3 regions of the Cupriavidus sp. HPC(L) genome follow, and region 3 is predicted to be linked to each of the others. Evidence: predicted binding sites of a transcription regulator. Region 3 holds the regulator's gene; each other region holds the start of a gene.
The links. The regulator sigma-54, encoded in region 3, starts transcription at its own class of promoters, with help from an activator protein. The targets are predictions, from matches to a motif close to TGGCANGNAANCTGCTTT.

Region 1 (9,900 bases), on a different contig from region 3:
GCGGCGTCGGCTTCGTGATTCGGCAGCTGCTCGATGCCGGGCTGCTGCACGAGGACGTCGAGACCGTGGCCGGCCCGGGACTGGCGCGTTATGCACGGGAGCCGGTACTGCACGACGGCGCGTTGCAGTGGCGCGAAGCCCCGGGGCAAAGCGGCGACGCGCAGGTGCTCGCGCCGATCGACAAGCCGTTCGATCCCGAAGGCGGATTGCGCTTGATGTCGGGCAACCTGGGCCGCGGCGTGATCAAGGTGTCGGCGGTCGCGCCCGAGCACCGGATCGTCGAGGCGCCGGCGCGCGTGTTCGAATCGCAGCAGGCGTTGCAGGACGCGTTCGCGCGCGGCGAGCTCGACCGCGACGTCATCGTCGTGGTGCGCTTCCAGGGGCCGAACGCCAACGGCATGCCGGAGCTGCACCGGCTGACGCCGCCGCTGGGCGCGCTGCAGGACGCCGGCCATCGCGTCGCGCTGGTGACCGACGGCCGCATGTCGGGCGCTTCCGGCAAGGTGCCGGCGGTGATCCACGTCGGCCCCGAGGCCAGCGCAGGCGGTCCGCTGGCGCGCGTGCGCGATGGCGACCTGCTGCGCGTCGATGCGGTCGCCGGCACGCTGGCGTGGCTGGGCGATCCGGCAGAGCTCGCGGCCCGCGCGCCTGCTGCACCGCCGCAGGACGCGTTCGCCGACTACAGCCTGGGCCGCGGCCTGTTCGGCCTGTTCCGCCGCCACGCGCGCGGCGCCGAGCAGGGCGGCAGCGCGCTGGACCTCAGCGAGGCCGATGCGATGGCGGCGCCAGCGCCGCGGGCACTATAGTCGTGCTGTAGGGCGTACTTGCGGCAGCCGCTATCCGGAACCCGCTATCCGCTATCCGCTGGACGATATCCGATATCGAATCAATCCCGAAGTCGGCCGGACCTGGCGTCCGGCCTCGACCGCCCGCATGCGAACTCGCCGGCGCGCGGTCAGACCAACAAGGACGGCACCGACCGTCCGATCCTGATCGATGGAGCAGACATGATCTATATCCTGATGGGCGTCTCCGGCAGCGGCAAGACCACGGTCGGCTCGCTGCTGGCACAGGCGCTGCATTGCGGCTTCCATGATGCCGACGAATTCCACAGCGCCGCCAACAAGGCCAAGATGGCCGCGGGCATTCCGCTGACCGACGAGGACCGCTGGCCCTGGCTGGACGCGATGCGCGCGGCCATCGACCAGGCCCGCGCCGAGGGCCGCCCCCACGTCTTCACCTGCTCCGCGCTGCGCCAGATCTATCGCGACCGGCTGACGCCGCCCGACGGCGGGGTCAGCTTCATCTACCTGAAGGGCGATATCGACGTGCTGCGCACCCGCCTGGCCGGCCGCAGCGGGCATTTCTTCGACCCCAAGCTGCTGCAGAGCCAGCTCGATACGCTGGAGGAGCCGCGCGACGCGCTGGTGCTCGATATCCGCAAGCCGCCCGAGGAGCTGGTGCGCCAGATCCTGGCGGCGCGTCCGCCGGTCCGCGGCAGCCAGCCCGTGCACTGAAATGGTGTGCCGGGGCGGCGTGTTCCCGCGCCGCTCCGCGCCATTCCGTGCCGTTTCCCGCCCCTGCGCGTCTTTCCGCCCCGTTTTGCGCAACCGTTCCACTGGCAGACATCTTGCTTGAATGTCTGCCAAGGCACCTGACTTCCTTCTCGGGGGCAGCGGCCGGACGTATGCTGTAGGAGTCAACGATGCGCGGCGGCCGGTCGCGCGCCCGGCACTGGGGAGGGCATCATGGCGGCGCGGTTTTTCGATGAAATGCTGGACTGGCGCGGCGATGCGCCCCCGAACATCGCCGCCGGGCAGGCCTTGTCGCCCGACGCGATCCGGCCGCACTACCGTCACTTCGCCGACTGGCTGGCGCGCCAGTCGGAGGCCACCATGGCCAACAAGCGTGCCGAGGCCGACCTGGTGTTCCGGCGCGTGGGCATCACCTTCGCCGTCTATGGCGACAAGGACGAGGACAACAGCGGCACCGAGCGCACCATCCCGTTCGACGTGATTCCGCGCATCTTCCCGGCCGGCGAATGGGCGCTGCTGGAGCGGGGCCTGCGCCAGCGGGTCGCCGCGCTGAACCGCTTCATCCATGACATCTATCATGGGCAGGACATCATCCGCGCCGGCGTGATTCCGCCCGAGCAGGTCTACGACAACGCGCAGTACCGTCCCGAGATGCTGGGCATCGACGTGCCGCGCGACATCTATGCGCATGTCGCCGGCATCGACGTGGTGCGCGCCGGCGAGGGCGAGTTCTATGTGCTCGAGGACAATCTGCGGGTGCCGTCCGGCGTTTCGTACATGCTCGAGAATCGCAAGATGATGATGCGGTTGTTCCCCGAGCTGTTTGCGCGCAACCGCGTCGCGCCGGTGGCCCACTATCCCGACCTGCTGCTGGACATGCTGCGCAGCGTGTCGCCGCAGGGAATGGCCGATCCGACCGTGGTGGTGCTGACGCCCGGCATGTACAACTCCGCCTATTTCGAACATGCGTTCCTGGCGCAGCAGATGGGCATCGAACTGGTCGAGGGCAGCGACCTGTTCGTGCAGGACGACTTTCTGTACATGCGCACCACGCAGGGCCCGCAGCGCGTCGACGTGATCTACCGCCGCGTCGACGACGACTTTCTCGATCCGCTGGTGTTCCGGCCCGATTCGACGCTGGGCGCGGCCGGCCTGCTGGCGGTCTATCGCGCCGGCAATGTCACGGTATGCAATGCGATCGGTACCGGCGTCGCCGACGACAAGTCGATCTATCCCTATGTGCCGGAGATGATCCGCTTCTATCTGGGCGAGGAGCCGCTGCTGGCCAACGTGCCGACCTATATGTGCCGGCGCCCGGACGATCTGCAGTACGTGCTCGACCACATGGACGAACTCGTGGTCAAGGAAACGCACGGCGCCGGCGGCTACGGCATGCTGGTCGGGCCGGCGGCGACGCGCGCGGAGATCGACGCGTTCCGCGAGGTGGTCAAGGCGCGGCCGCATCAGTACATCGCGCAACCGACGCTGGCGCTGTCGACCTGTCCGACCTATGTCGAGGCCGGCATCGCGCCGCGCCATATCGATCTGCGGCCATTCGTGCTGTCGGGCAAGGAGGTGCGCATGGTGCCGGGCGGGCTGACGCGCGTGGCGCTGCGCGAGGGGTCGCTGGTGGTCAATTCCTCGCAGGGCGGCGGCACCAAGGACACCTGGGTGCTGGAGCGCTGAACCGCTGAACCGCCGAGCCATCGATACCTGGCAACCCCTGCCGACCCCCCGCGATCTTCGACCGGACCACGGAGAGCCATCATGCTGAGCCGCACCGCCGACCACCTGTTCTGGATGGCGCGCTACACCGAGCGCGCCGAAAATACCGCGCGCATGCTCGACGTCAACTACCAGACCTCGCTGCTGCCGCAATCGATCGAGGTGGCCGAGCAGGGCTGGTGGGCGATGCTCGATATCTCCGAGTTGACGCACGCGTTCGACCACAAGTACGGGCTGCTCTCGCGCGAGGACGTGATCGACTTCATGGTGCGCGACATGACCAACCCGTCGTCGATCATGAGCTGCCTGCGCGCGGCGCGCGAGAACGCGCGCGCCGTGCGCGGTTCGCTGACGACCGAGGTGTGGGAGACGCTGAACACCACGTGGCTGGACGTGCAGCGGATGATCACGGACGGCGTGCTGCGCGACGATCCGTCGCAGTTCTTCGAATGGGTCAAGTTCCGCTCGCATCTGGCGCGCGGCGTGCAGTTCGGCACCATGCTGAAGGACGACGCCTTCCACTTCATGCGCCTGGGCACCTTCCTGGAGCGCGCCGACAATACCGCGCGGATCCTCGACGTCAAGTTCCAGGCCACCGGCAGCGAGAATGGCGGCAGCGAGCGGACCGAACAGGATTTCTATCACTGGGCCGCGGTGCTGCGCTCGGTCTCGGGCTTCGAGGTCTACCGCAAGATCTACCGCACCGTGATCACGCCGGTGCGCGTCGCCGAACTGCTGATCCTGCGGCCCGACATGCCGCGTTCGCTGGTGTCGAGCATGGACGAGGTGGTGGCGATCCTGGCGCTGGTGCGCAACCAGCAGTCCGCCGAGACCGAACGGCACGCTGGTAAACTGCATGCCGACCTCAAATACGCGCGCATCGACGACATCTTCGCGGTCGGGCTGCACGCGTTCCTGACCAGCTTCCTTGAACGCATCGGCGATCTGGGCAGCGGCATCAGCCGGGATTTCCTGGTGCCCCCGCTGGCAGCCTGAAAGCCTGAACCCGGCGTCGCGCGACAGGACCGTGAAATACCAGATCCACCACCGCACCGTTTATCGCTATACCGAGCCGGTGATCCGCAGCGTTCACGAGCTGCGGCTGGCGCCGCGCTCCGGCCCGCTGCAGCAGGTGCACCAATGGCAGCTGTCGGTGCCGGGCAATCTGTCCGAGGCGCTCGACGGCTTCGGCAATATCGTCCATCAGTTCACGCTGGCGCGGCCGGCCGACACCATTACCATCGCCGCCAGCGGCGAGGTCGAGATCACGCCCGCCGCCGATGCCGACGGCTGCTTCGGCGACGCCCCGCCGCCGGGCGAGGCGCGCGTGTCGCCGCTGTACTTTCGCAGCGGCACGCCGCTGACCAGCGCGCCGGCCGAGCTGAGCGCATTTGCCGCGCCGTATCTGGCCGCCGGCCATGACCCGGCCGCGCTGCTGGCGCTGGCCCAGGCGATTGGCGAACGCGTGCGCTACCAGCCCAATGCCACCGATGTCGGCACCAGCGCCGCCGAGGCCTTCGCACTCGGCGCCGGGGTCTGCCAGGACCAGGCGCAGGTGATGGTGGCCGCCTGCCGCGCCTTCGGTGTGCCGGCGCGCTACGTCAGCGGCTATTTCCACGACCCGGCCGCCACCGAGCTGGCCAGCCACGCCTGGGCCGACCTGTGCGTCGACACCGAGCGCGAGCGCTGGTGCAGCATCGACGTGACGCACGGCTGCTTCACCGACACCCGCCACATCCGCCTGGCGGTGGGGCGCGACTACCGCTCGGCGGCGCCGATCCGCGGCGTGCGCGAGGGCGGCGGCACCGAATCGCTGTCGGTGCAGATCCTGATCGAGCCGGTCTGAGCCTCCGGGGTGCAGGGCGCGCGCGAGGAGGGCGCTAGAATGCCGGGATGCTCCCGCGCGTTCCGCCGCGCGCCATGTCACCACAATAAGACAAAGCCATGACGTACTGTGTAGCCATGCGGCTCGATGCCGGCCTGGTATTCCTGTCCGACTCGCGCACCAATGCGGGTGTCGACGCGATCTCGACCGCCCGCAAGCTGACGGTGTTCGAGGAGACCGGCGACCGCGTCATGGTGCTGATGACCGCCGGCAACCTGGCCATCAGCCAGTCGATCCGCCAGATCCTGATGGAGAGCCGCGACGGCAAGCGCTCGCTGTGGACCGCGCGCGATATGTTCGAAGCCGCCTCGATCGTCGGCGACGCGGTGCGCCAGGTGCATCGGCGCGATGCCGATGCGCTGCGCGATGCCGGCATCGAGTTCAACGTCAGCCTGATCTTCGGCGGCCAGATCGGCCGGGAACGGGCGCGCCTGTTCAATATCTATGCGGCCGGCAATTTCGTCGAGGCGACGCCGGAGAACTGCTACTTCCAGATCGGCGAGGCCAAGTACGGCAAGCCGATCATCGACCGCGTGGTGCACCCAGCGTTGCCCCTCGCCGAAGGGGCCAAGTGCGCGCTGATCTCGATGGACTCGACGCTCAAGTCCAATATCTCGGTGGGGCTGCCGCTGGACCTGCTGGTCTACGAGGCCGATTCGCTGCACGTGACGCGCTTTGCCACCATCGACGACCGCAATCCGTATTTCTGCATGATCCGCGAGACCTGGGGCGAGCGCCTGCGCCAGGTATTCCGCGAGATCGACAATCCGGAATGGGACGCCGCCGACCGGGTCGAGCACCCGCTGACGCGGCAGGGCGAGGGCGACCGCTGGGGGCAGCCGGTGCGGGCACGGCGCGAGCGTCCGCGCGAACCGCAGTGAACCGTGGTGGAGCTGGCTTCGAGGGCTTGCACGGTGCCGGGGCGCGGCCGAATTCGACACGTGAGCGCACAGTCCGGCACGCCGATTCGGGCGGTCCATCCGGCCCCGCTCATGTATAATCCCGATTTCCCCGGCAAGCTCGGTTTATGACCAAATTCGTCTTCGTCACCGGTGGCGTCGTCTCTTCCCTCGGCAAGGGCATCGCTGCCGCCTCGCTCGCGGCTATTCTCGAGTCGCGCGGCCTCAAAGTCACCCTCCTCAAGCTCGATCCCTACATCAACGTCGACCCCGGCACGATGAGCCCCTTCCAGCATGGCGAAGTATTCGTCACGGAAGACGGCGCGGAGACCGACCTCGATCTTGGCCACTACGAGCGCTTCGTCTCGGCCAAGATGCGCAAGTCGAACAACTTCACCACGGGCCAGATCTACGAATCGGTGATCCGCAAGGAGCGGCGCGGCGAATACCTGGGCAAGACCGTGCAGGTGATCCCGCATATCACCAACGAGATCCAGGCGTTCATCGAGAAGGGCGCGGCCGCCTCGCACGAAGGCAAGGCCGACGTGGCGCTGGTCGAGATCGGCGGTACCGTCGGTGACATCGAATCGCTGCCGTTCCTGGAGGCCGCGCGCCAGATGAGCCTGCGCATGGGCCGCAACCACGCGGCCTTCGTCCATCTGACGCTGGTGCCGTTCATCGCCAGCGCCGGCGAGCTCAAGACCAAGCCCACCCAGCACTCGGTGCAGAAGCTGCGCGAAATCGGCATCTCGCCGACCGCGCTGCTGTGCCGCGCCGACCGGCCGATTCCGGACGACGAACGCGCCAAGATCTCGCTGTTCGCCAATATCCCGCAGGAAGCGGTGATTTCGGTGTGGGACGTCGACAGCATCTACAAGATCCCGCAGATGCTCAACGAGCAGGGCCTGGACCGGCTGATCTGCGAGGAGCTGCGCCTCGATCCGAAGCCGGCCGACCTGTCGATGTGGCAGAAGCTGGTCAACGCGCAGGAAAACCCCGAACACGAAGTGACGATCGGCATGGTGGGCAAGTATGTCGACCTGACCGAGTCGTACAAGTCGCTGATCGAAGCGCTGCGTCACGCGGGCATGCATACCGCGACGCGCGTCAATATCGAATACATCGATTCCGAGGAACTGGAATCGGGCCACCTCGAAGTGCTCAAGCCGCTGGACGCGATCCTGGTGCCGGGCGGCTTCGGCAAGCGCGGCACCGAGGGCAAGATCCGCGCGATCCAGTATGCGCGCGAGAACAAGGTGCCGTACCTGGGCATCTGCCTGGGCATGCAGCTGGCGGTGATCGAGTTCGCCCGCCATGTGGCCGGCATGCGCGACGCCAACTCGACCGAGTTCAGCCTCGAGACCGAACACCCGGTGGTCGCGCTGATCACCGAATGGGTGGACCGCGACGGCAAGGTCGAGCAGCGCTCGGCCGATTCCGATCTGGGCGGCACGATGCGCCTGGGCGCGCAGCGCGTGCCCGTCAAGGCGGACACCAAGGCCGCGCAGATCTACGGCGCCGAGGTCAACGAGCGGCATCGCCATCGCTACGAGGTCAACAACCACTATGTGCCGCAGCTGGAACAGGCCGGCATGGTGATCTCGGCCCGCACCCCGACCGAGAACCTGCCCGAGATGATGGAGCTGCCGGCGCAGATGCACCCCTGGTTCGTCGGCGTGCAGTTCCACCCGGAATTCACCTCGACGCCGCGCGCGGGCCATCCGCTGTTCAAGGCCTACGTGGAAGCCGCGCTGGCCGGCCAGCAGCGCCGCAAGGGCGCCTGAAGCGGCCGCATAGCAGGAGAGCAAGATGAAATTGTGTGGATTCGACGTCGGCCTGGACCAGCCGTTCTTCCTGATCGCCGGTCCCTGCGTGATCGAGTCGGAGCAGATGGCCCTCGATACGGCAGGCCAGTTGAAGACGATCACCGGCGAACTCGGCATCCCCTTCATCTACAAGTCCTCGTTCGACAAGGCGAACCGCTCGTCGGGCAAGTCCTTTCGCGGACTGGGCATGGAGAAGGGGCTGGAGATCCTGGCCACGGTCAAGCGCGAGATCGGCGTGCCGGTGCTGACCGACATCCACGAGATCGACGAGATCGCGCCGGTGGCGGCGGTGGTCGACGTGCTGCAGACGCCGGCCTTCCTGTGCCGGCAGACCGATTTCATCCGCGCCTGCGCCCAGAGCGGCAAGCCGGTCAATATCAAGAAGGGCCAGTTCCTGGCCCCGGGCGACATGAAGAACGTCATCGACAAGGCCCGCGACGCCGCCCGCGAAGCCGGCCTGCCCGAGGACAGCTTCATGGCGTGCGAGCGCGGCGTGTCGTTCGGCTATAACAACCTGGTTTCCGACATGCGCTCGCTGGCGATCATGCGCGAGACGGGCGCGCCGGTGGTGTTCGACGCGACCCACTCGGTGCAGCTGCCGGGCGGGCAGGGCACCAGCTCGGGCGGCCAGCGCGAGTTCGTGCCGGTGCTGGCGCGCGCCGCGGTGGCCGTCGGTATCGCGGGCCTGTTCATGGAAACCCATCCGGATCCAAGCAAGGCGATGTCCGACGGCCCCAACGCCGTGCCGCTGTCGCGCATGCGCGAACTGCTGGCGGTGCTGAAGGACCTGGACGCGCTGACCAAGCGCGCCGGCTTCCTCGAAGACAATTTCGGCTGGCCGGCCTGCGCCTGAGCGCGGCGCCAAGCGCCAGCCGTCAATCGTCAGCTGCAACGGCTTTCTCGCCGATCACCGATTCCGCACGTTGCCGCCGTCATCCGGCGGCAACGTTGACAACCATAAGATTCATCCTGGAGATACGCATGGCCGCCGGCTACATCATCGCCTACGTCGACGTCACCGATCCGCAGCAGTACGAGCAGTACAAGGTCCTGTCCAGCAAGGCCATGCAGGAGCACGGCGCCGAGGTGCTGGTGCGCGGCGGCCGCACGGTCCCGCTCGAAGGCGAATGGGCGCCGACCCGCGTGGTGCTGCTGAAATTCCCGAGCGTCGAGGCGGCCCAGGCCTTCCACGACGGCGAGACCTACCGCGCGGCCCGCAAGGCGCGCGAGCATGCGGCCCGGATGAACATGATCGTGGTCGAGGGCGTTTGAGCTTCGACCGGCGCGTCGCCTGACGCGGGTCTCCATCCGGAGCACGCGGGCAAGGCAGCGCGATCCCAGACGCGGTGCACAGTCGCAGTGCACGGACCCAAGCTTCATCAGATCTAGATCAAGAGGAATCCATGAGTGCAATCGTAGATATCATCGGTCGCGAGGTTCTCGACTCGCGCGGCAACCCGACCGTCGAATGCGACGTTCTGCTCGAATCGGGCGTGATGGGCCGCGCCGCGGTGCCGTCGGGCGCGTCGACCGGCTCGCGCGAGGCGATCGAACTGCGCGACGGCGACAAGTCGCGCTACCTGGGCAAGGGCGTGCTGAAGGCCGTCGAGCACATCAACACCGAGATCTCCGAAGCGATCATGGGCCTGGACGCCTCCGAGCAGGCCTTCCTGGACCGCACGCTGATCGATCTGGACGGCACCGAGAACAAGAGCCGCCTGGGCGCCAACGCGATGCTGGCCGTGTCGATGGCGGTCGCCAAGGCCGCCGCCGAGGAAGCCGGCCTGCCGCTGTACCGCTACTTCGGCGGTTCGGGCGCGATGCAGATGCCGGTGCCGATGATGAACATCGTCAACGGCGGCGCGCACGCCAACAACAGCCTGGACATCCAGGAATTCATGATCATGCCGGTGTCGCAGAAGAGCTTCCGTGAAGCGCTGCGCTGCGGCGCCGAGGTGTTCCACGCGCTGAAGAAAATCCTGGCCGACAAGGGCATGTCGACCGCGGTCGGCGACGAAGGCGGCTTCGCC
Region 2 (9,900 bases), on a different contig from region 3:
CAGGTCGTGCACGTGCTGACGTTCGCGCCGAAAGGCTTTCGTGCGGACGACGTGACGCCGGTGGGTATGGCGCTGTCGCGCGATGGCCGGCGCGCCTATGTGGCGCTCGGACGGGCCAACCATGTGGCGGTGGTCGACGCCGCGAGCCGGCGCGTGCTCGACTACGTGCTGGTCGGCAGGCGCGCGTGGGGCCTGGCGCTGACCCGCGACGATGCGCTGCTGTACGTGACCAACGGCCTGTCGGACGACGTCAGCGTGGTCGACACCATGCGCGGCAAGGCAGTGGCTACGCTGAAGGCGGGCCGCGTGCCGCATTCGGTCGTCATCGATGACTAGGCTTGCCCGGCTGCGCGCCCTGGCCGGCGCCTGCGCACTGCTGGCCGGTATCGCGACCGCTTCCGCGGCGGAGCTGCGGATCGGCGTCGTCAGCCTCGCCGACGATCCGCGCTACGAGCCCAAACGGCTGGAACAGCGCTATCCGGGCCACCCCGAGGGCCGGCCTTTCGACGGCATGCGCGTGGCCGCGGCCGAATCCCGCCTTGCGCTCGAGGCTGCGGGGCTGACGCTGAAGCTCGAAGCGGCCGAAGCCCGCGATGCGCAGGCCGCGGCCCAGGCCGCCGCGGCGCTGGCGCGCCAGGGTGTCCGCTATATCGTGCTGGACCTGCCCGCCGATGCCGTCCGCGCGGCGGCCCGTGCGGTCAAACCGGCCGACGCCCTGCTGCTCAATGTTTCGGCCGACGACGACGCGTTGCGCGGGGAAGGCTGCGCCCCGCATCTGCTGCACACGCTGCCGAGCCGGCGCATGCAGGCCGACGCGCTGATGCAGGCGCTGGCCGCCCGCAAATGGCGCAAGGCATTGCTGCTGACCGGACCCGCCCCGGAGGATCGCGCGTGGCAGGCGCTCTATCAGCAGGCGGCCCGGCGCTTCGGGGTCGCCTGGGCCGCGCAGCGCGATTTCCGCCTGTCGAACGATCCGCGCGAACGGGAGCTCGCCAACGTCCGCCTGCTGACCGGTGGGCCCGACCATGACGTCGTGATCGTCGCCGACGCCGATGGCGAGTTCGCCCGCACCGTGCCGTATGCCACGCAGCTGCCGCGCCCGGTTGCCGGCGCCAACGGGCTGACCGCGATGGCGTGGCACCGCGCGTGGGAGCGCCACGGCGGCCCGCAATTGAACCGGCGCTTCGTCAAGGCAGCCGGGCGGCCGATGAGCGGACACGATTGGGCGGGATGGGTGGCGATCAAGGCGGTGGTCGAAGCGGTGACGCGCGCGCCGAAGGCGCCGTTTGCCGAGCAGGCGAAGGCGTTGCGATCCGGAGACGTCGCCATCGATGGCTTCAAGGGCCCGCGCCTGAGCTTCCGGCCCTGGGACGGGCAACTGCGCCAGCCGGTGTTTCTTGCGCATGCCGACGGCGTGGCGGCGGTCGCCCCGCTTGACGGTTTCCTGCATCCGAAGAACAACCTCGACACGCTGGGCGCGGACGCGCCCGAGAGCGCGTGCCGCCGCTGATCCCCATGCCAGCCATCTCCATGCCGACCTCTCCCCTGCTCCACCGCTGGCGCGCCCTGCGCGCCGTTGTCTGCCGGGAGCTGCGCAAGTTCCTGCGCCAGCCCGGCCGCCTGATCTCGTCGCTGGTGCGGCCGTTGCTGTGGTTCCTGGTGTTCGGCGCGGGCTTTCAGAACGTGTTCGGCGTCGCCATCATTCCGCCCTACGACACCTATGTCGAATACAAGGTCTATCTGACCCCCGGCCTGCTGGCGATGATTGCGCTGTTCAACGGCATGCAGTCCTCGCTGGCGATGGTCTACGACCGCGAAATGGGCGTGATGCGGCTGCTGCTGACGGCGCCGCTGCCCCGGCCATGGTTGCTGGCATGCAAGCTCGCGGCCGGTGCGCTGCTGTCGCTGCTGCAGATGGCCGTGTTCCTGCTGGTTGCCGTGCTGTTCGACGTGCCGCTTGCCTGGACCGCGCTGCCGATGTTGCTGGCGGCAATGACGCTGGTTGCACTGATGCTCGGTGCGCTCGGCCTGGCGCTGTCGGTGCATGTCCGCCAACTGGAGAACTTCGCCGGCATGATGAACTTCGTGATCTTCCCGATGTTCTTCATCAGCACCGCGCTGTATCCGCTGTGGAAACTCGAGGAATCGGGGGCCGAGGCGATCCACCAGTTGGCGCGGATCAACCCGTTCACGCACGCGGTCGAGGCCATCCGTTTCGCGCTGTATGGCCAGGCGGCATGGGGCAGCCTCGCCGTGGTGGCCGCGTGTGCCTGCCTGTTCTTCGGCGTGGCATTGTTCGGCTACGACCCGCAGCGCGGCATGGCAAGGCCGCTGGGGAAGCGGGCATGAGCCGGCCAGCCTGGCCCCGCCGCCATGGCGGGCGCAGCCGCGGGTGGTTCGGCACGCTGCTGGCCCTGGCGGTGGTACTGGCCGCGGCACGGGGGCATGCGGCGGCCGATGCCGATCCCTTCGCCTCGCCGCAATGGCCCGCGTTGCGCGCCGAGATGCTGGGCAATGCGCCGGCGGTGTTCGATCCGCGCGTCAAGGTCGTCGGCCCCGCTTTCGCCGAGGATGCGCTGAACGTGCCCATCGCGTTCGATGCCTCCGCGCTGGGCGAGGTCGACAGGATCGTCGTGGGCGTCGATCGCAATCCGATCCGCCAGGTGCTGACCTTCACGCCTGGCAGGCTCAAGCCCGCCCTGTCCTTCCGCTTCAAGCTGGAACAGGGATCGCCGGTACGGGTGGCGGCGCGCACGCGCGACGGGGTCTGGCATGTCGGCGGGCTGCTGGTCGACGCCGCCGGCGGCGGCTGCACGGTGCCCGGCGTGACACGCAAGGACGGCTCGTGGAGCGCGACGCTGAACCGGGTCGAGGCCCGGCGCTTTGCCGCGCTCGATGGCGGCGGTGGCCGGGTCCGGATCCGCGTGATGCATCCAATGGATACCGGCCTCGTGGCGGGCATCCCCGCCTTCCATATCGAGCAGCTGGCCCTCGTCGACGGCCGCCGCGAACCGCTCGGCACGCTGGCGCTGCACGAGCCCGTTTCGGAGAACCCGATCTTCTCGTTCGACCTGCGCGAGCCGGCTGCCCAACCGCTGGCGGTGACCGGCCGCGACAACAACGGCAACCGTATCGACGCCAGGGTGCTGCCATGAGCAACAGGCTGGCCACGATCGCCCTGCAGATTGCCCTGCTGTTGCCCGCATCGGCATTCGGCGACGGGCTCGCAGAGAGGCCGCTGCAGCCGCCAGACTACCGCCTCGCGCCGCGCGGCATCGGCGACGGCGTCTGGCTGCTCGAGGGCGCGAACGCCGACTTCGCGGTCGGCAACGGCTGCAACATCATCAATACCGCCTTCATCGATACTGGCGATGGCGTGGTCGTCGTCAATACGGGACCGTCGCGGCGCTACGGCGAGCAGCAACGCGCGGCGATCGCCAAGGTAACTGATGCGCCGGTCCGCCTGGTGCTGAATCTGAACCTGCATCCCGACTACTTCTTCGGCAACCAGGCCTACGCCGACGCGAAGCCGGCGGCGCTTGCCGGCACCGTCGCGGGTGCTGCGCGCGAGGCGGGCTCGTATGCCGACAACCTGTATCGGCTGTGCGGAGACTGGATGGCCGGCACTGAACCGGCGCCGCCCGCCACGACGATCGAGCCGGGACAGCGCACGATCGGCCGCCATCGCTTCGAGCTGCTGCACCTGCAGGGCCATACCGGCGACGACCTGGTGCTGATCGACCATACCGCGCGCGTGATGTTCGCCGGCGGCCTCGTCTTCCGCTCGCGCGTCCCGACCACGCCGCACGCCGACATCCCACGCTGGCTGGCCAGCCTGGACGTGCTGGAACGCCGGATGCGCGAGGACGGCTTGCGTCTGCTGGTGCCAAGCCATGGCCCGGCGCTCGATCGCGCCGATGCGATCGCACAGACGCGGGATTACCTGCGTTGGCTCGACGCGCGCCTGCGCCGAGCCGCCAGAGAGGGCCGCGATCTCGCCGAGGTCATCGCGATGCCGGTGCCGGCGCCCTACTCGGAATGGGCCGCGATGCCGGCCGAATACCTGCGCAACGTCACGCACCTGTACCCCGCGTACGAACGCGAGGCATTGGCGCCATGAGCGCCTGTGCCGGGCTCGGCCAAGAGGTGCTCCATTCCGCGACAGCGGTTGTTGCGCGGTAGCGCGATACGGCCCGGTACGGCGCACCTGCGCAGTCGGTCGCGGCGCGAAATGGCCCGCCAACAACGGGAATTTTTCACGGCTGGCGTGGCACGCGATTTGCGGTGTGGCGCACCGGCGCGGCATTGCCGATCGGCCCGTGCCGCGCCTACCGAAGAACCACCGGGAAATCCGCAGCAAAGATGATCGAAACCGATGATCGACAAAAAGAGAGAGGAGCAAACGATGAGCAAGTTGAAGGTGCTGGTGCTGGCAACCGCCTGCGTGGCCAGCTTCGCCGCGCGTGCCGCGGTAACGGACGCGATGATCGAAAACGACGCGAAGAGTCCCGGTGATGTGCTGTCGTGGGGAATCGGACCGGAGGGCCAGCGCTTCTCGCCGCTGGCAAGAATCAACACGAAGAACGTCGCACGCCTGGTGCCGGCGTGGTCGTTCTCGTTCGGCGGCGAGAAGCAGCGCGGCCAGGAATCGCAGCCGTTGATCCATAACGGCAAGATGTTCGTTACCGCATCGTATTCGCGGATCTTCGCGCTCGATGCGAAGACCGGCGCCAAGCTGTGGAAGTACGAGCATCGGCTGCCCGAAGGCATCATGCCCTGCTGCGACGTGGTGAACCGCGGCGCGGCACTCTACGACAACCTGGTCATCTTTGGCACGCTCGATGCGCAACTGGTGGCGCTCAACCAGGACACCGGCAAGGTCGTGTGGAAGGACAAGATCGACGATTACGCGGCAGGCTATTCGTACACGGCGGCGCCGATGATCGTCAAGGGCCTGGTGCTGACCGGCGTGTCCGGGGGCGAGTTCGGCGTGGTCGGCCGCGTCGAGGCGCGCGACGCGAAGACTGGCCGGATGGTCTGGGTCCGTCCGACCGTCGAAGGGCACATGGGCTATCGGTTCGACGCCGAGGGCAACAAGATCGAGAACGGCATCACCGGCAACCTGAACGCCAGCTGGCCCGGCGAGACCTGGAAGACCGGCGGCGCGGCGACCTGGCTCGGCGGCACCTACGATCCGAAGACCGGGCTGGCCTATTTCGGCACTGGCAACCCGGGGCCGTGGAACAGCCACCTGCGCAAGGGCGACAACCTGTACTCGTCGTCGACGGTCGCCATCGATCCGGCCACCGGAAAAATCGTCTGGCATTACCAGAACACACCGAACGACGGCTGGGACTTCGACGGCGTCAACGAGTTCGTGACCTTCGATCTCGACGGCAAGCGCGTCGGCGGCAAGGCCGACCGCAACGGCTTCTTCTACGTCAACGACGCGCGCGACGGTAAGGTACTGAACGCCTTTCCGTTTGTCCGCAAGGTGACCTGGGCAAAGGACATCGATCTGAAGACCGGCCGGCCCAACTTCGTCGCCGAAAGCCGTCCCGGCGATCCCGCGGACCAGAAGAAGGGGCAGTCGGTGTTCGCGGCGCCGGGCTTCCTCGGCGGCAAGAACCAGCAGCCGATGGCATACAGCCCGCAGACCCGCATGTTCTACGTCCCGGCCAACGAGTGGGGCATGGACATCTGGAACGAGCCGATCACCTACAAGAAAGGCGCGGCCTTCCTTGGCGCGGGATTCACCATCAAGCCGCTGAACGAGGACTATATCGGCGCGCTGCGCGCGATCGATCCGAAGACCGGCAAGATCGTCTGGGAGGTCAAGAACAATGCCCCGCTGTGGGGCGGCGTGATGACGACCGCCGGCGGCCTCGTGTTCTGGGGCACGCCGGAGGGCTATCTGAAGGCGGCCGATGCGAAGACCGGCAAGGAGCTGTGGCAGTTCCAGACCGGCAGCGGCGTGGTGGCGCCGCCGGTCACCTGGGAAGAGAACGGCGAGCAGTTCATCGCCGTGGTGTCGGGCTGGGGCGGCGCCGTGCCGCTGTGGGGTGGCGACGTCGCCAAGCGCGTCAACTTCCTCGAGCAAGGCGGATCGGTCTGGGTGTTCAAGCTGAGCAAGGTCTGAGCGTTTGTCCGACGGGCCGGCCCTCGGCGGTGCCGGCCCAGCAAGAGCTGGAGAATTCCATGCAGAAAGAACGAAATCGACGTATCGCGCCGCGCGCAGCCGCCCTTGCCTTCGGCCTCGCGCTTGCGGCATCGGCACAGGCGGCACCCGATATCAAGGCGCTGGCCGACAAGAATGGCTGCTTCTCCTGCCATGGCATGCAGGGCAAGCTGGTCGGCCCTGGCTTCGCCGAGGTTGCCGCCAAATACAAGGGGGACGGCGAGGCGGCAGGCAAGCTGGCGCGCAAGATCCAGGAGGGCGGCAAGGGGGTATGGGGGCGGATTCCAATGCCGCCGCATCCTTCGCTGAAGGACGAGGAAGCGAAGCGGCTGGCGGCGTGGGTGCTGGAGGCCGGCTGAACGGCGGCCCGTGCGAGGCGCGATGTTCCATCGCCCTCCATGGTCCTTCATCGCCCTCTCCCCAGCCCTCTCCCCAGCCCTCTCCCGCAAGCGGGAGAGGGAGCATGGTGCCGGCAGCGCGACGGCTCGCCGCGCGACTCGCCCTCTCTTCCGCTCTTCCGCTCTGCCGCTCTCGCGCTCTACCCCTCGCTCAACCGCAGCGAATTGGCATCGGTGCGGAACAGCAGCGGCGCCTCCCTGCCCCGCTCCACGCGTCCCTGGGCCAGCACGGCGGCCAGCCGGCCCTGCGCCACGATGGCACGCAAGCGATCGTGATCGCCGGACCGGTCGCAGACCGGATCCGTCGCGTCGGCGTCGCCGGTCAGCTGCCATGCTTGGCAGCGGCAGCCGCCCGCGTCGGCCTCCTTCTCCTCGCAGGAACGGCATGCCCCCTTCATCCACGCGGTGCCGCGATAGCGGCTGAATGCGTCGCTGTCGAACCAGATCTCGCGCAGTGGCATGTCGTTGACGTTTGGCAGCGCGAGGCCCGGCAGCATGCGGGCGGCGTGGCAAGGCAGCGCCGTGCCGTCGGGCGCGACGCCCAGAAACGTCGTGCCCCAGCCGTTCATGCACTTCTTGGGCCGCGTTTCGAAATAGTCCGGTACCACGAACAGAATGCGGCAACGCGAGCCGATGCGCCGCCGATAGCGCTCCACCACGGCCTCGGCTTCGCGCAGTTGCGCGGCATCGGGCATCAGCGCTAGGCGGTTGCGCCAGGCCCAGCCGTAGTACTGGGTGTTGGCCAGCTCCAGATACTCGGCGCCCATCTCCAGCGCCATCTCGATGATGGTGCCGACATGCGGCAGGTTATGCCGGTGCAGCACGCAGTTCATCACCATCGGATAGCCGTGCGCCTTGATCATCCGGGCCACGCGCCGCTTCAGGTCAAAGGTGCGCGTGCTCGACAGGAAGTCGTTCAGCTCGCGCGTCGAATCCTGGAAGGAAAGCTGGATGTGGTCGAGCCCCGCCTCGCGCAGCGCCCCCAACCGTTCGTCGGTCAAGCCGACACCGGAGGTGATCAGGTTGATGTAGAAGCCGAGCCCGCGCGCATGCGCGACGAGCGCTTCGAGGTCCTTGCGCATCAGCGGCTCGCCGCCGGACAGTCCCAGCTGCACCGCGCCCAGCGCTCTGGCCTGCGTCAACACGTCCAGCCACCGCGCGGTGTCGAGCTCCTCGCCGTGCCGCGCATAGTCGACCGGATTCGAGCAGAACGCGCAGTGCAGCGGGCAGCGATAGGTCAGCTCGGCCAGCAGCCACAGCGGCGGACCGGGACGCGATGCTCCCTCAGGCGAGCCAGCCGCGTTCGAATGCATGTTTGACAAAGGCATGGACCTCCGCGGCGATTCCTTGTACGTCGTACGCGCCCTGCAGTTCGTCGATCAGCATGTCGAGTGTCCGTGAGCCGTCGCAGCGCCGCAGGATTGCCGCCGCACTGTCGTTCAGCGTGACCATGCCCTCGGGATACAGCAGCACCCAGGCCTGTTGGGCCTCCTCCCATTGCAGGCGCAGCGTCCGATGCAGCGTCGGCATGCCGGTGTGCGGGGATGGCGGGGATGGCGGGGATGGCGGGGATGGCGCGGTCATGGATAGGCCCTCTCGATGGCATCGAGCATCGACCACAGCACGTCGAGCTTGAACTGCAGGATCTCGAGCGCGCGCCGCTGCTCGGCCGGCGTACGGAAATGTTCGAGTGTCACGCGCAGGCCGTGGTCGACATCGCGCTGGGCGAGCGGGATGCGCGAGCGGAAATAGTCCAGCCCGTCGCGCTCGATCCATGGGTAGTGCTCCGGCCAGCCTTCCAGCCGCTGCCGGTGGATCTCCGGGGCGAACATCTCGGTCAGCGACGAGCACACCGCCTCCTGCCACGGCGCGCTGCGCGCGAAATTGACGTAGGCGTCGACGGCGAAGCGCACGCCGGGCAGCACCAGCTCCTGCGACCACAGCGCCTGGCGCGGCAGGCCCACCGCCTCCCCGAGCCGGACCCAGGCTTCGATGCCGCCGGGCTCGCTGTCCGTGCCGTCATGGTCGACGATGCGCTGCACCCACAGCCGGCGTGTCTCGCGGTCCGGGCAGTTGGCGAGAATGGCGGCGTCTTTCTGCGGGATGCGGACCTGGTAGTAAAACCGGTTGGCCACCCAGCCTCGGATCTGTTCCGGCGTGCAGTGCCCCGCCGCCATGCGGCGATGGAATGGGTGATGAATGTGGTAGCCCGACTGCTTCGCGCGCAGCCGCGATTCGAATTCGGCGGGGCTCCACGCGGTGGCCTGCGTCATAGCGCGATCTCCATGCCATCCCAGGCGACCTCGATGCCGCGCGCGCTCAGATGGCGGCGCTGCGGCGACCGTTCGTCGAGAATCGGATTGGTGTTGTTGATATGGATCAGGATCTTGCGCGATGCCGGCAGCGCGTCGAGTACCTCGACCATGCCGCCTGCGCCCGACAGCGCCAGATGGCCCATCTCGGCCGCGGTCTTGTTCGACAGCCCCTGCCGCAGCATCTCGTCGTCGGTCCAGAACGTGCCGTCGACCAGCACGATATCGGCGCCGCGCAGTTCCTCCATCAGCTCGGCTGTCACGTGCCCGAGGCCGGGAGCGTAAAAAACGCGTCTGCCGGTGGCGGTGTCGACGACGCGCAGGCCGATATTGTCGCCACGCTGCGGCGCCTGCCGGTTCGGCGAATACGGTGGTGCCTTGCTGTCGAGCGGCACGGGCGTGATGGTGGCGCGCTGCAGCGGCGCAATGCGCAACGGTTTGCCATCGAGCGGCAGCGGATGCGGATCGAGGCCGCAGTAGTGCGACAGCACGCGCGACAGCGGCAAGGCGTCGGACAGGTCGGCGAGCACCGGCGCGGTCGCATATAGCGGCAGTCGACGACTGTTCTCGCGCAACATCAGCAGCCCGGTGACATGATCGATCTGCGCGTCCATCAGCAGCACGGACGCGATGCCCGTGTCGCGCCGCTGGCGTGCCGGCTGCAATGCCGGCGTGGCGCGGATCTGCGCCAGGATGTCGGGGGATGCGTTGACCAGCAGCCAGTCCAGCCCGTTCTCCGTCAACGCGATCGAAGACTGCGTGCGTGGCATCGCCGAAACCGCGCCGCGACGCACGCCGTCGCAATTGGTGCAGTTGCAGTTCCACTGCGGAAAGCCCCCGCCCGCCGCGGAGCCCAGAACCTTTAACGTCGTCATCGCGGTGCCACGCGCCGTACGCGCCTTGCGTTCGTGTTGCAGTCCCCGCGGACGCGGGGACCATCGGCTGATCCGCTCGACGTCAGCGGTTGGCGATATACATCGTGATCTCGAAGCCGAGGCGAAGATCGGTATAG
Region 3 (9,900 bases):
CGCCAACGGCCTGGTCTTCAACAATGTCACGCGCGAGGTCAATCTGCTCGGCAATGTGCGCGGCACCATCGTGATGGCGCCGCGCGGCGGCGGCAGCGCGAAACCATGACGCATCGCGCCCGCGCGCCAGGGGCGCACCCCTCGAACGTTCCCTCCCGGACAACGCCAATCAACGCCATCGTGGCCAACATGACCCTGACCCTGACGACCTGGACCCGCCGCCGCGCCGCCGCCGTGCTGCTCGCCTTCGCCGCCGGCATGACGCTGGCCCAGCCGGCGCTCGCCGAACGCGCCGACCGCGACAAGCCGCTGGTGCTCGAGGCCGACAACGCCAGCTACGACGACGTCAAGCAGATCTATACGCTGACCGGCAACGTGGTGCTGACCAAGGGAACCATGGTGCTGAAGTCCGATGCCGCCGAGGTCCGCACCGACCCCGAGGGCTACCAGTACGCGGTGGCGACCTCGAAGGGCGGCAAGCAGGCCTACATCCGGCAGAAGCGCGACAACGTCGACGAGTACATCGACGGCTGGGGCGACCGCATCGAATACGACGGCAAGCAGGAAGTGGCCAAGCTGATCGGCAATGCGCGCATGGCGCGCCTGGCCGGCGCCAAGATCGTCGACGAGATTCGCGGCGCGGGCTGACCTACGACAGCCGCAACGAGTTCTACACCGCGGCCGGCGGCAGCGGCAACGCGGCGCCGGCGAACCCGTCCGGCCGCGTGCGCGCGGTGCTGTCGCCGCGCCAGAGCCAGGGGACCGGCGGCAGCGGTGCCGGCGTGGACCTGAAGGGCTCGCCGACGGCCAAACCCTGACCCCGGCCTGCCTCGGTGCCTGACCCCGTGCCGCCCAGCACGCTTCGCCGCACCTTCGCAGCACGTTCGCATTAAGCAGTATCAAAGGATTGCCCACATGTCCGTTGCCGACACCGCTACCGCCACCGCTCCCGCCGCCAACGCCAACACCGCAGCCGGCGCTGGCGCCGGCACGATGCCCGTCACCAGCAATCTGGTGGTGCGCCATCTGAAGAAGCGCTACGGCTCGCGCACCGTGGTCAAGGACGTGTCGCTCGACGTCAAGAGCGGCGAGGTGGTCGGCCTGCTCGGCCCCAACGGCGCGGGCAAGACCACGTCGTTCTACATGATCGTGGGCCTGGTCGCGCTCGACGAAGGCGACATCGTGCTCGATGGCCAGCACATCAGCGGCCTGCCGATCCACGAGCGCGCGCGCATGGGCCTGTCGTACCTGCCGCAGGAAGCGTCGGTGTTCCGCAAGCTCAATGTCGAGCAGAACATCCGCGCGGTGCTGGAACTGCAGCGGGACAACGGCAAGGCGCTGTCCGCGGCCGAGATCGAGCGCCGGCTCGACAGCCTGCTCGACGATCTGCAGATCGCCCACCTGCGCAACAATCCTGCGCTGTCGCTGTCCGGCGGCGAGCGCCGGCGCGTCGAGATCGCGCGGGCGCTGGCCTCGGCGCCGCGCTTCATCCTGCTGGACGAACCGTTCGCCGGCGTCGATCCGATCGCCGTCGGCGAGATCCAGCGCATCGTCAGCTTCCTGAAGGCGCGCAATATCGGCGTGCTGATCACCGACCACAACGTGCGCGAGACGCTGGGCATCTGCGACCACGCCTACATCATCAGCGAGGGCGCGGTGCTGGCGGCAGGCGAGCCCAAGGAAATCATCGCCAACGAATCGGTGCGGCGCGTTTACCTGGGCGAAAACTTCCGCATGTAATTGCTTGACCCGGGGCGGCACGACACGCGGCTGCCCCGCCCTGCGAGGCAGCGGCTTCGTACGCCGGCAAGCGATGCCACGTTCATGCTCTGGTGATCCATCAGGCAATCGCTTCTGCCCACGCAATCGAAACTTCCGATAGCAAATTCCGTTCCATCGCGGCCGAAGTTGCGCATAAAATAGGCCGCATGAAACCGTCGCTACAGCTACGCCTCTCCCAGCATCTGGCCCTGACGCCGCAGCTGCAGCAGTCGATCCGGCTGTTGCAGTTGTCCACGCTGGAACTGCAACAGGAAGTCGAGCAGGCGCTGACAGAGAATCCGCTGCTCGAACGCGAAAACGACTGGATCGAAAGCCCGCTGCGGGTCGCCGCCGACGGGTCGGTCAATGTGCAGACCGCCACCACGACCCCGCCCGCCGAACCGGCGGCGCCCGCGGACTCGCGCGCGGACGGTGCCGCCGCGGCCGACGATGGCTATGCCGACGGCGCGGGCGACGATTATGGCGGCGACTGGAGCCTGGACGACTTCGCCCGCCGTCCGCAAAGCGATGAGGACGAAAAAACGCCGCTGCAATTGCGCGACGCCGAGCCCACGCTGCGCGAATATCTGATGGAGCAATTGGCTCCGCTGAAAATCTCGACGCGCGACAAGGGCCTGGCGATTTTCCTGATCGAATCGCTCGACGACGACGGTTATCTGAGCGCGTCTCTCGAGGAAATCCTGTCCGAATTGCCGGAAGAGCTCGAATTCGAACTGGACGAAGTGCATGCGATGCTGACGCTGCTGCAAAGCTTCGATCCGCCCGGGGTCGGCGCACGCAACGCAGCAGAATGCCTGTCGCTGCAACTGCGCCGCATCGAACATCCGCAGCGCGACCTGGCGATGACCATCGTCCGCCATCACCTCGAACTGCTGGCCGCGCGCGACTACACGCGGCTGAAGAAGGCCCTGCAGGTCGACGACATGCAGTTGAAGGCCGCGCACGAGCTGATCCGCTCGCTCGCGCCGTATCCTGGCCACGCCTACAGCCGGCCGGAAGCGGACTTCGTGGTGCCCGACGTATTCGTGCGCAAGAGCGGCCACAACTGGATCGCGCAGCTCAATCCCGATGTGATGCCACGGCTACGCATCAACGATATGTATGCGCAAATCTTGCGCGGCGCGAAAGGCGATACCGGCGCCGCGGGATTGCAGCAGAAACTGCAGGAGGCGCGCTGGCTCATCAAGAATATCCAGCAGCGTTTCGACACCATTTTGCGCGTCGCACAAGCCATCGTGGAGCGGCAAAAGAATTTCTTTACGCACGGCGAAATTGCGATGCGCCCCTTGGTTTTGCGGGAGATAGCCGATACACTGGGTCTACACGAGTCGACTATTTCTCGTGTGACGACCAATAAGTACATGGCCACCCCGATGGGGACATTCGAGCTGAAATATTTCTTCGGCAGCCATGTATCGACCGAGACCGGCGGTGCCGCGTCTTCCACCGCAATCCGTGCGCTGATCAAGCAGCTGATAGGAGCCGAAGACCCCAGAAACCCGTTGTCCGACAGCCGGATTGCCGAACTGCTGGGGGAACAAGGCTTCGTCGTGGCGCGACGTACCGTCGCCAAATATCGTGAAGCCTTGAAGATCCCGGCCGTGAACCTTCGCAAGTCTTTGTAGCCGAGTCGCATCGCCTGCCTGGTGCGGCTCTTTCAGAAGGAGAAGCGCTATGAACTTCAAGATCAGTGGACACCACTTGGACATCACGCCGTCGCTGCGTGAGTACGTGGAAACGAAACTGGAGCGAATCCTCAGGCATTTCGATCAGGTTATTGACGTCAGCGTGCTGCTATCGGTCGACAATCAAAAGGAAAAGGATCGCCGTCAACGCGCGGAAATCAATGTGCATCTGAAGGGCAAGGACATCTTTGTCGAAGCGCACCACGAAGATCTCTATGCGGCGATCGACATGCTGGTCGACAAGCTGGACCGGCAAGTGATCCGCTACAAGGACAAGGTGCAGAGCCACGACCGCGAATCGCTGAAGTATCACAGCAGCCTGGTGGCGAACCAGGCCCAGCAGTAGCTTGAAGATTCGGCGCGGCCACAACGCCGGCCGGCCTTGAAGTGAGGAAAGAAGCCGTGCCAGGAGCACGGCTTTTTTGCGCCCGTCGCGGCACGGGACCTTCGCAGCCTATAGGATGAAACCGGAATGGGGTTCCGTCTGGCAGGCTTCCCGGTGTATGCTGTGCAATACATATAGAGAATGCCCGCCCCGTTTCCTTGCGCAATGCCGCTCGGGGCGATCGGCATCGGACGGCAGGGAGCCCCCCTGCACTATAATGTGCCGCACGCTGATAGTCGGGAAGCGGCGGCAACGAACGCACCGCCCAGCAACGGCAGACCGGCCCACGCCGGCAAGGACCGCATGGCGGCGCCAGTTTCAGGAATTCCGCGCATTTCAAATGAACCGTTTGGCCAAACTGCTGCCGCCCGGCAATATCTCGCTCGACGTCAGCGTCACCAGCAAGAAACGCGTGTTCGAACAGGCCGGCTTGCTGTTCGAAAACAACCATGGCGTGGCGCGCGCCACGGTGACCGACAATCTGTTTGCCCGCGAATCGCTTGGCTCGACCGGGCTTGGTGCCGGCGTGGCAATCCCGCATGGCCGCATCAAGGGCCTGAAACAGCCGCTGGCTGCCTTCATGCGGCTTGCCGAGCCGATCCCGTTCGAGTCGCCCGACGGCAAGCCGGTTTCGCTGCTGATCTTCCTGCTGGTGCCGGAACAGGCCACGCAGCAACATCTGGAAATCCTGTCGGAAATCGCTCAGCTATTGTCCGATCGCGACATGCGTGATGGCCTCGCCGCTTTGCCGACGCCCGATGCGGTTCACCAGTTGCTGGTGCAATGGCATCCTTGACCCTCCCGGCATAAGCGCGCAGAGCCGCGCCGACCGCATACAACACCGCCTTAGCGCCCCGCCTCATCCCGCATGGAACTCACCGGCGTCACCTCCCAGTCGATCTTCGACGACAACGCAGCCGACCTCAAACTGTCCTGGGTGGCCGGGCTGGAGGGCGCCGATCGCGCCTTCGACCTCGACTTCGCACGCGAGGCGACCTCGGCGGCCGACCTGGTCGGCCACTTGAACCTCATCCACCCGAACCGGATCCAGGTGCTCGGCAAGCCGGAGATCACCTACTACCAGCGGCTCGACGACGAAACGCGCAAGCGGCAGATGGGTGAGCTGATCCTGCTGGAGCCGCCCTTCCTCGTCGTCGCCGACGGCATGGAGCCGCCGCCCGACCTCGAACTGCGGTGCACCCGCTCGTCGACGCCGCTGTTCACGACCCCGGTGTCGTCGGCCGCGGTAATCGACCATCTGCGGTTGTATCTGTCGCGCATTTCCGCGCCGCGGGTCACGATGCACGGCGTGTTTCTAGACATCCTCGGCATGGGCGTGCTGATCATGGGCGAATCCGGCCTGGGCAAGAGCGAACTCGGCCTGGAACTGATCTCCCGCGGACATGGCCTGGTCGCCGACGATGCCGTTGATTTCGTGCGTCTTGGCCCCGATTTCGTGGAGGGTCGCTGCCCGCCGCTGCTGCAGAACCTGCTGGAAGTGCGCGGCCTGGGCCTGCTCGATATCAAGACGATCTTCGGCGAAACCGCGGTGCGCCGGAAGATGAAGCTCAAGCTGGTGGTCCAGCTGGTCCGCCGCAACGACGGCGAATTCGAACGGCTGCCGCTCGATTCGCAATATCTCGACGTGCTCGGCCTGCCCATCCACATGGTGAAGATCCAGGTTGCGGCCGGCCGCAACCTCGCGGTGCTGGTCGAGGCCGCCGTACGCAACACCATCCTGCGGCTGCGCGGCATCGACACGCTGCGCGATTTCATGGATCGCCAGCGCGCCGCGATGCAGGCCGACGCGGCCTCGCGCGGCCAGGGCCGTCTGCTCTGAGCGTTGGACCGGAGCGCCCACTGAGCGTCTGCTCGAGTACGCATTGACGCATCGGCGTGCCCGACACGCCGGCAGCGTCAACCTGATTGGGGTTTTCAGCGTTTTGTGCTGTAATGGGCATCACGCCCAGCCTGCGCCGTCGCGCATCCTGCGCTTGGCGACCCGATCCTCAGTCAGGAGATTCCAGCATGAAGACACTGATCGCAACCTGCGTGCTGCTGTGCCCGCTGGTCGCCACGGGCGCCTTTGCCCAGACCGCCTCCGGCAACAGCCAGCAGAGCAAGATGAAGACGTGCAATGCGCAGGCGGCCGGCAAGACCGGTGACGAGCGCAAGGCCTTCATGAAGGAATGCCTGTCCGCCAAGCCCGCTACCGCCGGCAACTCGCAGCAGCAAAAGATGAAGGCCTGCAACGCGCAGGCCAGCGGCAAGAAGGGCGACGAACGCAAGGCGTTCATGAAGGAGTGCCTGTCCGCGTGACGGCATACCGGTCGGCCGCTGCGCCCTGAGCGGGCGGACGGCCGATCAAGCGGGCCCATCAAGGCCAATGAAGGCGAATCGCACGGCACCCGGCGGTTCGCTTTTTTCTTTGCTGTTTCGCCGTTCTCGCCGTTCTTGCCGCGCTGCGCGTGCATTGCGCGGCTTTCGCACGCTTTCGCCCCTTTTCCCGCTTGCCGTGCCATCCCGGACCACGGATTTCATCGGACCGTCATGACGCAATCATCACGCGATGCTATCCTTCAAGCGTTATGCGCATCGTCCTCATCACCGGCATTTCCGGCTCCGGCAAATCGGTTGCATTGAACGTGCTTGAAGACGCAGGCTACTACTGCGTCGACAACCTGCCAGCGCAGTTCATCCCGGAACTCGCCCGCTATCTTGCGGCCGAGGGCTACACGCATCTGGGCATCGCCACCGATATCCGCAGCCGCGAATCGCTGGCGCGGCTGCCCGAGACACTGCGCAGCCTGTCGGCCGAGCACGAGGTCCGCGTGGTCTTCCTGACCGCCAATACCGATTCGCTGGTGCAGCGCTATTCGGAAACGCGGCGTCGCCATCCGCTGTCCGTGCGGCTCGCGGCGGGCGAGGCGAGCGGTGCGCCCGCACCGACCGAGACCCCGCTGGTCGAAGCGATCGAGATGGAACGCGAACTGCTGAGTCCGCTGGCCGAATCGGCGCACCGCATCGACACCAGCAATGTGCGCACCAATACGCTGCGCGCCTGGATCAAGGACTTCATTCGCGACGACAATCTGCAGCTGACGCTGCTGTTCACGTCGTTCGGCTTCAAGCACGGCGTGCCCAGCGATGCCGACATGGTGTTCGACGTGCGCTCGCTGCCCAATCCGTACTACGACCTGCAGCTGCGGCCGCTGACCGGACGCGATGCGCCGGTGATCGACTTCCTGCAGAGTCAGCCGATGGTGCTCGCGATGGCAGAGGACATCCGCGCCTATGTCGAGAAATGGCTGCCGAGCTTCGTCGCCGACAACCGCAGCTATCTGACGGTGGCGATCGGTTGCACCGGCGGCCAGCACCGCTCGGTCTATATCGCGGAAAGACTTGCCAACTACTTCCGCGCGCATGGTAATGTGCTGGTCAGACACCGCGAGCTGGTGCCGGTAAGCTGATCCGGCCGACCCAGGCGGTGGATCCCGGCGGCGGCGCAATGTGCTTGCCCCCGCCCTGTGAGCGAAAGTCTTCTCGGGATCGCATGTCTTCCAGTTCCGCAGCGTCCAATCACGCGGCACCGCTCCACGTCGAAGTCGACAGCCTGCCGCTGTTTCCGCTCCACACCGTGCTGTTTCCCGGCGGCCGGCTGCCGCTGCGCGTATTCGAGTCCCGCTACGTCGACATGGTGCGCAATTGCCTGCGCGACAACGCGGCATTCGGCGTCTGCCTGATCGCCAGCGGCACCGAGGTCGCGCAGGAGGGGGCCGCCACCGTGCCGGAAGCCGTCGGCTGTCTCGCCGAAATCGTCGACTGCAATATGGAGCAGCTTGGCGTGCTGCTGATCGAGACACGGGGCAGGCAACGCTTTCGCATCCTCGAACACCATACCCGCGACGACGGCCTGCTGGTCGCACGCGCCGAGCTGCTGCCCGACGACGTGATCGACTGCAAGCTGGAACTGCTGGGCGAATGCCTGGCGGCGCTGCGCCGGATCGTCGCCTCGCTGCACGCGCCGCCGCACAAGCTGCCGTTCGCCGAGCCGATGCAGTGGGAGGATCCGAGCTGGGTCGCCAATCGGCTATGCGAACTGCTGCCGGTGCCGATGAAGGCCAAACAGATGCTGATGGCGCTGCCCGACGCCGGCATGCGGATCGAGATCGTTCATCGCTTCATGCGCCAGCACCACATGTTGTAGCGGCTGTAGCGCGTGGCCGCATCGCCGCGGCCGGTTCCAGCGGGCGAATCACACCTTCAGAACAATTGCGGCGCCACCTCGCCGGCCAGCAGCTTGCGCACCGGCGCCGGCATGCCGAGTTCGTCGAGCCGATCCAGCGACAGCCAGCGCCACTGCTCTTGCGCTGCGTCCACTGCTGCCCCTACCTCACCCGCATCGCGCAAGGCCAATGCAGCCATGTCGACGCGCACCGCGCGGATCAGCAGCCGGAAATGGGTGAAGACATGCGTCATCTCGGCGACCATCGCGGCGCGGGCCGGGGTGCCGAACGCCCGTCCGAATGCAAGCGCGTCGTCCTCGGCCTGTTCGGCGTCGAACGGAAGCGCCGGCACGGGCAGTTCCGGCAGGCTCCACAACCCGCCCCAGATGCCGCTGTCCGCGCGCAGCCGCAGCAGCACCTCGCGGCCATGCCGCACCACCACCATCACCGTACTGCGCTCCGGCACCGGCGCGCGCGCCTTCGGCGTCGGCAGCACCGCCGTCAGGCCCTCGCGGCGGGCCGCGCACAGGTCCGACAGCGGACAGCGCGCCGCATCGTCCAGGCAGGCCGGCTTGCCGCGCGAGCAGACAGTCGCGCCAAGATCCATCAGCCCCTGCGTGTACGCCACCATGTCATCGGACTGGCGCGGGCCCCGCGCGGGCAGCGCGGCCTCGGCCATTGCCCACATCCGGTTCTCGATCGCCTTTTCGCCAGGATGGCCGTGCACGCCGAAGCAGCGCGCGAAGACCCGCTTGACGTTGCCGTCGAGAATCGGCGCGCGCACGCCGGCGCTGAACGCAGCAATCGCCGCCGCGGTCGAGCGGCCGATGCCGGGCAGCTCGGCGAGCAGGGCCGGATCGCTCGGGAAATGGCCGCCGTACTGCTCGACCACCAGCTTTGCGCAGCGGTGCAGATTGCGCGCCCGCGAGTAGTAGCCGAGCCCGGCCCACAGCGCCATCACCTCGTCGGCCGGCGCGTCGGCGAGCGCCTGCACGGTCGGCAGCCGCGCCAGAAAGCGCTGGTAGTAGTCGATCACCGCGCTGACCTGGGTCTGCTGCAGCATGATCTCCGACAGCCAGATCCGGTACGGATCGCGGGTGTTCTGCCAGGGCAGATCGTGGCGCCCGTGCCGGCGCTGCCATTGCACGACGCGGGCGCCGAAATCGGACGGCACCGCGCTGGCGGCGGAATCAGGGGCGGCAGCGGAGTGCGTGGTGGCTCGAGTGGTGGAACGGCGAGGCATCGATGAGTCGCGAGGGGGGCGTCAGTCTTTTCGGGTCAGCGGTGGCGCGTCGTTGCGCTCAACGCTGGCATTGCGGGCAATAGAAGGTAGAGCGCTGGCCCTGCACGATGTGCCGGACCGGCGTGGCGCAGTGCCGGCAAGGCTTGCCGGCACGATCGTAGACGAGGCAGTCGAGCTGGAAATAGCCGCTGGCCCCGTCGCTGCCGACGAAATCGCGCAGCGTGCTGCCGCCGCGCTCGATCGCCAGCGCCAGCGTCTCGCGCACCGCCGCGGCGAGCCTCTCGCAGCGCGCCCGCGACAGACGGCCCGCGGCGGTGGTCGGCCGGATGCCGGCGCGGAACAGGCTCTCCGAGCAGTAGATGTTGCCGACGCCGACCACGATATCGCCCGACAGCAGCACCGTCTTGATCGCGGCGCTGCGCCCGCGCGTATGGCGGTACAGCCAGTCGCCGTCGAAGGCCGGGTCGAATGGCTCGATGCCCAGATTGCGCAGCAGCGGATGGGTGGGCAGCAGCGCCTCCGGCAGCGTGGTCCACAGCACCGCACCAAAACGGCGCGGGTCGCGGAAACGCAGCGTCA

Region 1: B551_RS03110 (circularly permuted type 2 ATP-grasp protein) is a predicted target of sigma-54. The motif match lies at 1,620-1,637, and genes of this name have one in related genera.
Region 2: B551_RS08635 (PQQ-dependent methanol/ethanol family dehydrogenase) is a predicted target of sigma-54. The motif match lies at 4,269-4,286, and genes of this name have one in related genera.

The regions. Positions count from the first base shown of each region.
Region 1 covers NZ_AMPR02000030.1:1,726-11,625, reverse strand. Annotated here, with positions in the region: gene edd (phosphogluconate dehydratase) at 1-806, shown strand, start outside; gene B551_RS03115 (gluconokinase) at 1,008-1,517, shown strand; gene B551_RS03110 (circularly permuted type 2 ATP-grasp protein) at 1,749-3,221, shown strand; gene B551_RS03105 (alpha-E domain-containing protein) at 3,303-4,256, shown strand; gene B551_RS03100 (transglutaminase family protein) at 4,288-5,106, shown strand; gene B551_RS03095 (peptidase) at 5,205-6,026, shown strand; gene B551_RS03090 (CTP synthase) at 6,173-7,828, shown strand; gene kdsA (3-deoxy-8-phosphooctulonate synthase) at 7,854-8,723, shown strand; gene B551_RS03080 (DUF1330 domain-containing protein) at 8,852-9,142, shown strand; gene eno (phosphopyruvate hydratase) at 9,274-9,900, shown strand, end outside.
Region 2 covers NZ_AMPR02000112.1:109,655-119,554, forward strand. Annotated here, with positions in the region: gene B551_RS08610 (PQQ-dependent catabolism-associated beta-propeller protein) at 1-336, shown strand, start outside; gene B551_RS08615 (ABC transporter substrate-binding protein) at 329-1,510, shown strand; gene B551_RS08620 (ABC transporter permease) at 1,516-2,349, shown strand; gene B551_RS08625 (quinoprotein dehydrogenase-associated SoxYZ-like carrier) at 2,346-3,155, shown strand; gene B551_RS08630 (quinoprotein relay system zinc metallohydrolase 1) at 3,152-4,120, shown strand; gene B551_RS08635 (PQQ-dependent methanol/ethanol family dehydrogenase) at 4,406-6,139, shown strand; gene B551_RS08640 (c-type cytochrome) at 6,199-6,537, shown strand; gene pqqE (pyrroloquinoline quinone biosynthesis protein PqqE) at 6,717-7,889, opposite strand; gene pqqD (pyrroloquinoline quinone biosynthesis peptide chaperone PqqD) at 7,861-8,106, opposite strand; gene pqqC (pyrroloquinoline-quinone synthase PqqC) at 8,157-8,849, opposite strand; gene pqqB (pyrroloquinoline quinone biosynthesis protein PqqB) at 8,846-9,763, opposite strand; gene pqqA (pyrroloquinoline quinone precursor peptide PqqA) at 9,846-9,900, opposite strand, start outside.
Region 3 covers NZ_AMPR02000440.1:6,238-16,137, forward strand. Annotated here, with positions in the region: gene lptC (LPS export ABC transporter periplasmic protein LptC) at 1-109, shown strand, start outside; partial or broken gene lptA (lipopolysaccharide transport periplasmic protein LptA) at 190-818, shown strand; gene lptB (LPS export ABC transporter ATP-binding protein) at 916-1,740, shown strand; gene B551_RS21340 (RNA polymerase factor sigma-54) at 1,929-3,407, shown strand; gene hpf (ribosome hibernation-promoting factor, HPF/YfiA family) at 3,457-3,813, shown strand; gene ptsN (PTS IIA-like nitrogen regulatory protein PtsN) at 4,193-4,648, shown strand; gene hprK (HPr(Ser) kinase/phosphatase) at 4,721-5,692, shown strand; gene B551_RS21360 (PsiF family protein) at 5,881-6,171, shown strand; gene rapZ (RNase adapter RapZ) at 6,441-7,322, shown strand; gene B551_RS21370 (LON peptidase substrate-binding domain-containing protein) at 7,406-8,059, shown strand; gene mutY (A/G-specific adenine glycosylase) at 8,116-9,321, opposite strand; gene mutM (bifunctional DNA-formamidopyrimidine glycosylase/DNA-(apurinic or apyrimidinic site) lyase) at 9,380-9,900, opposite strand, start outside.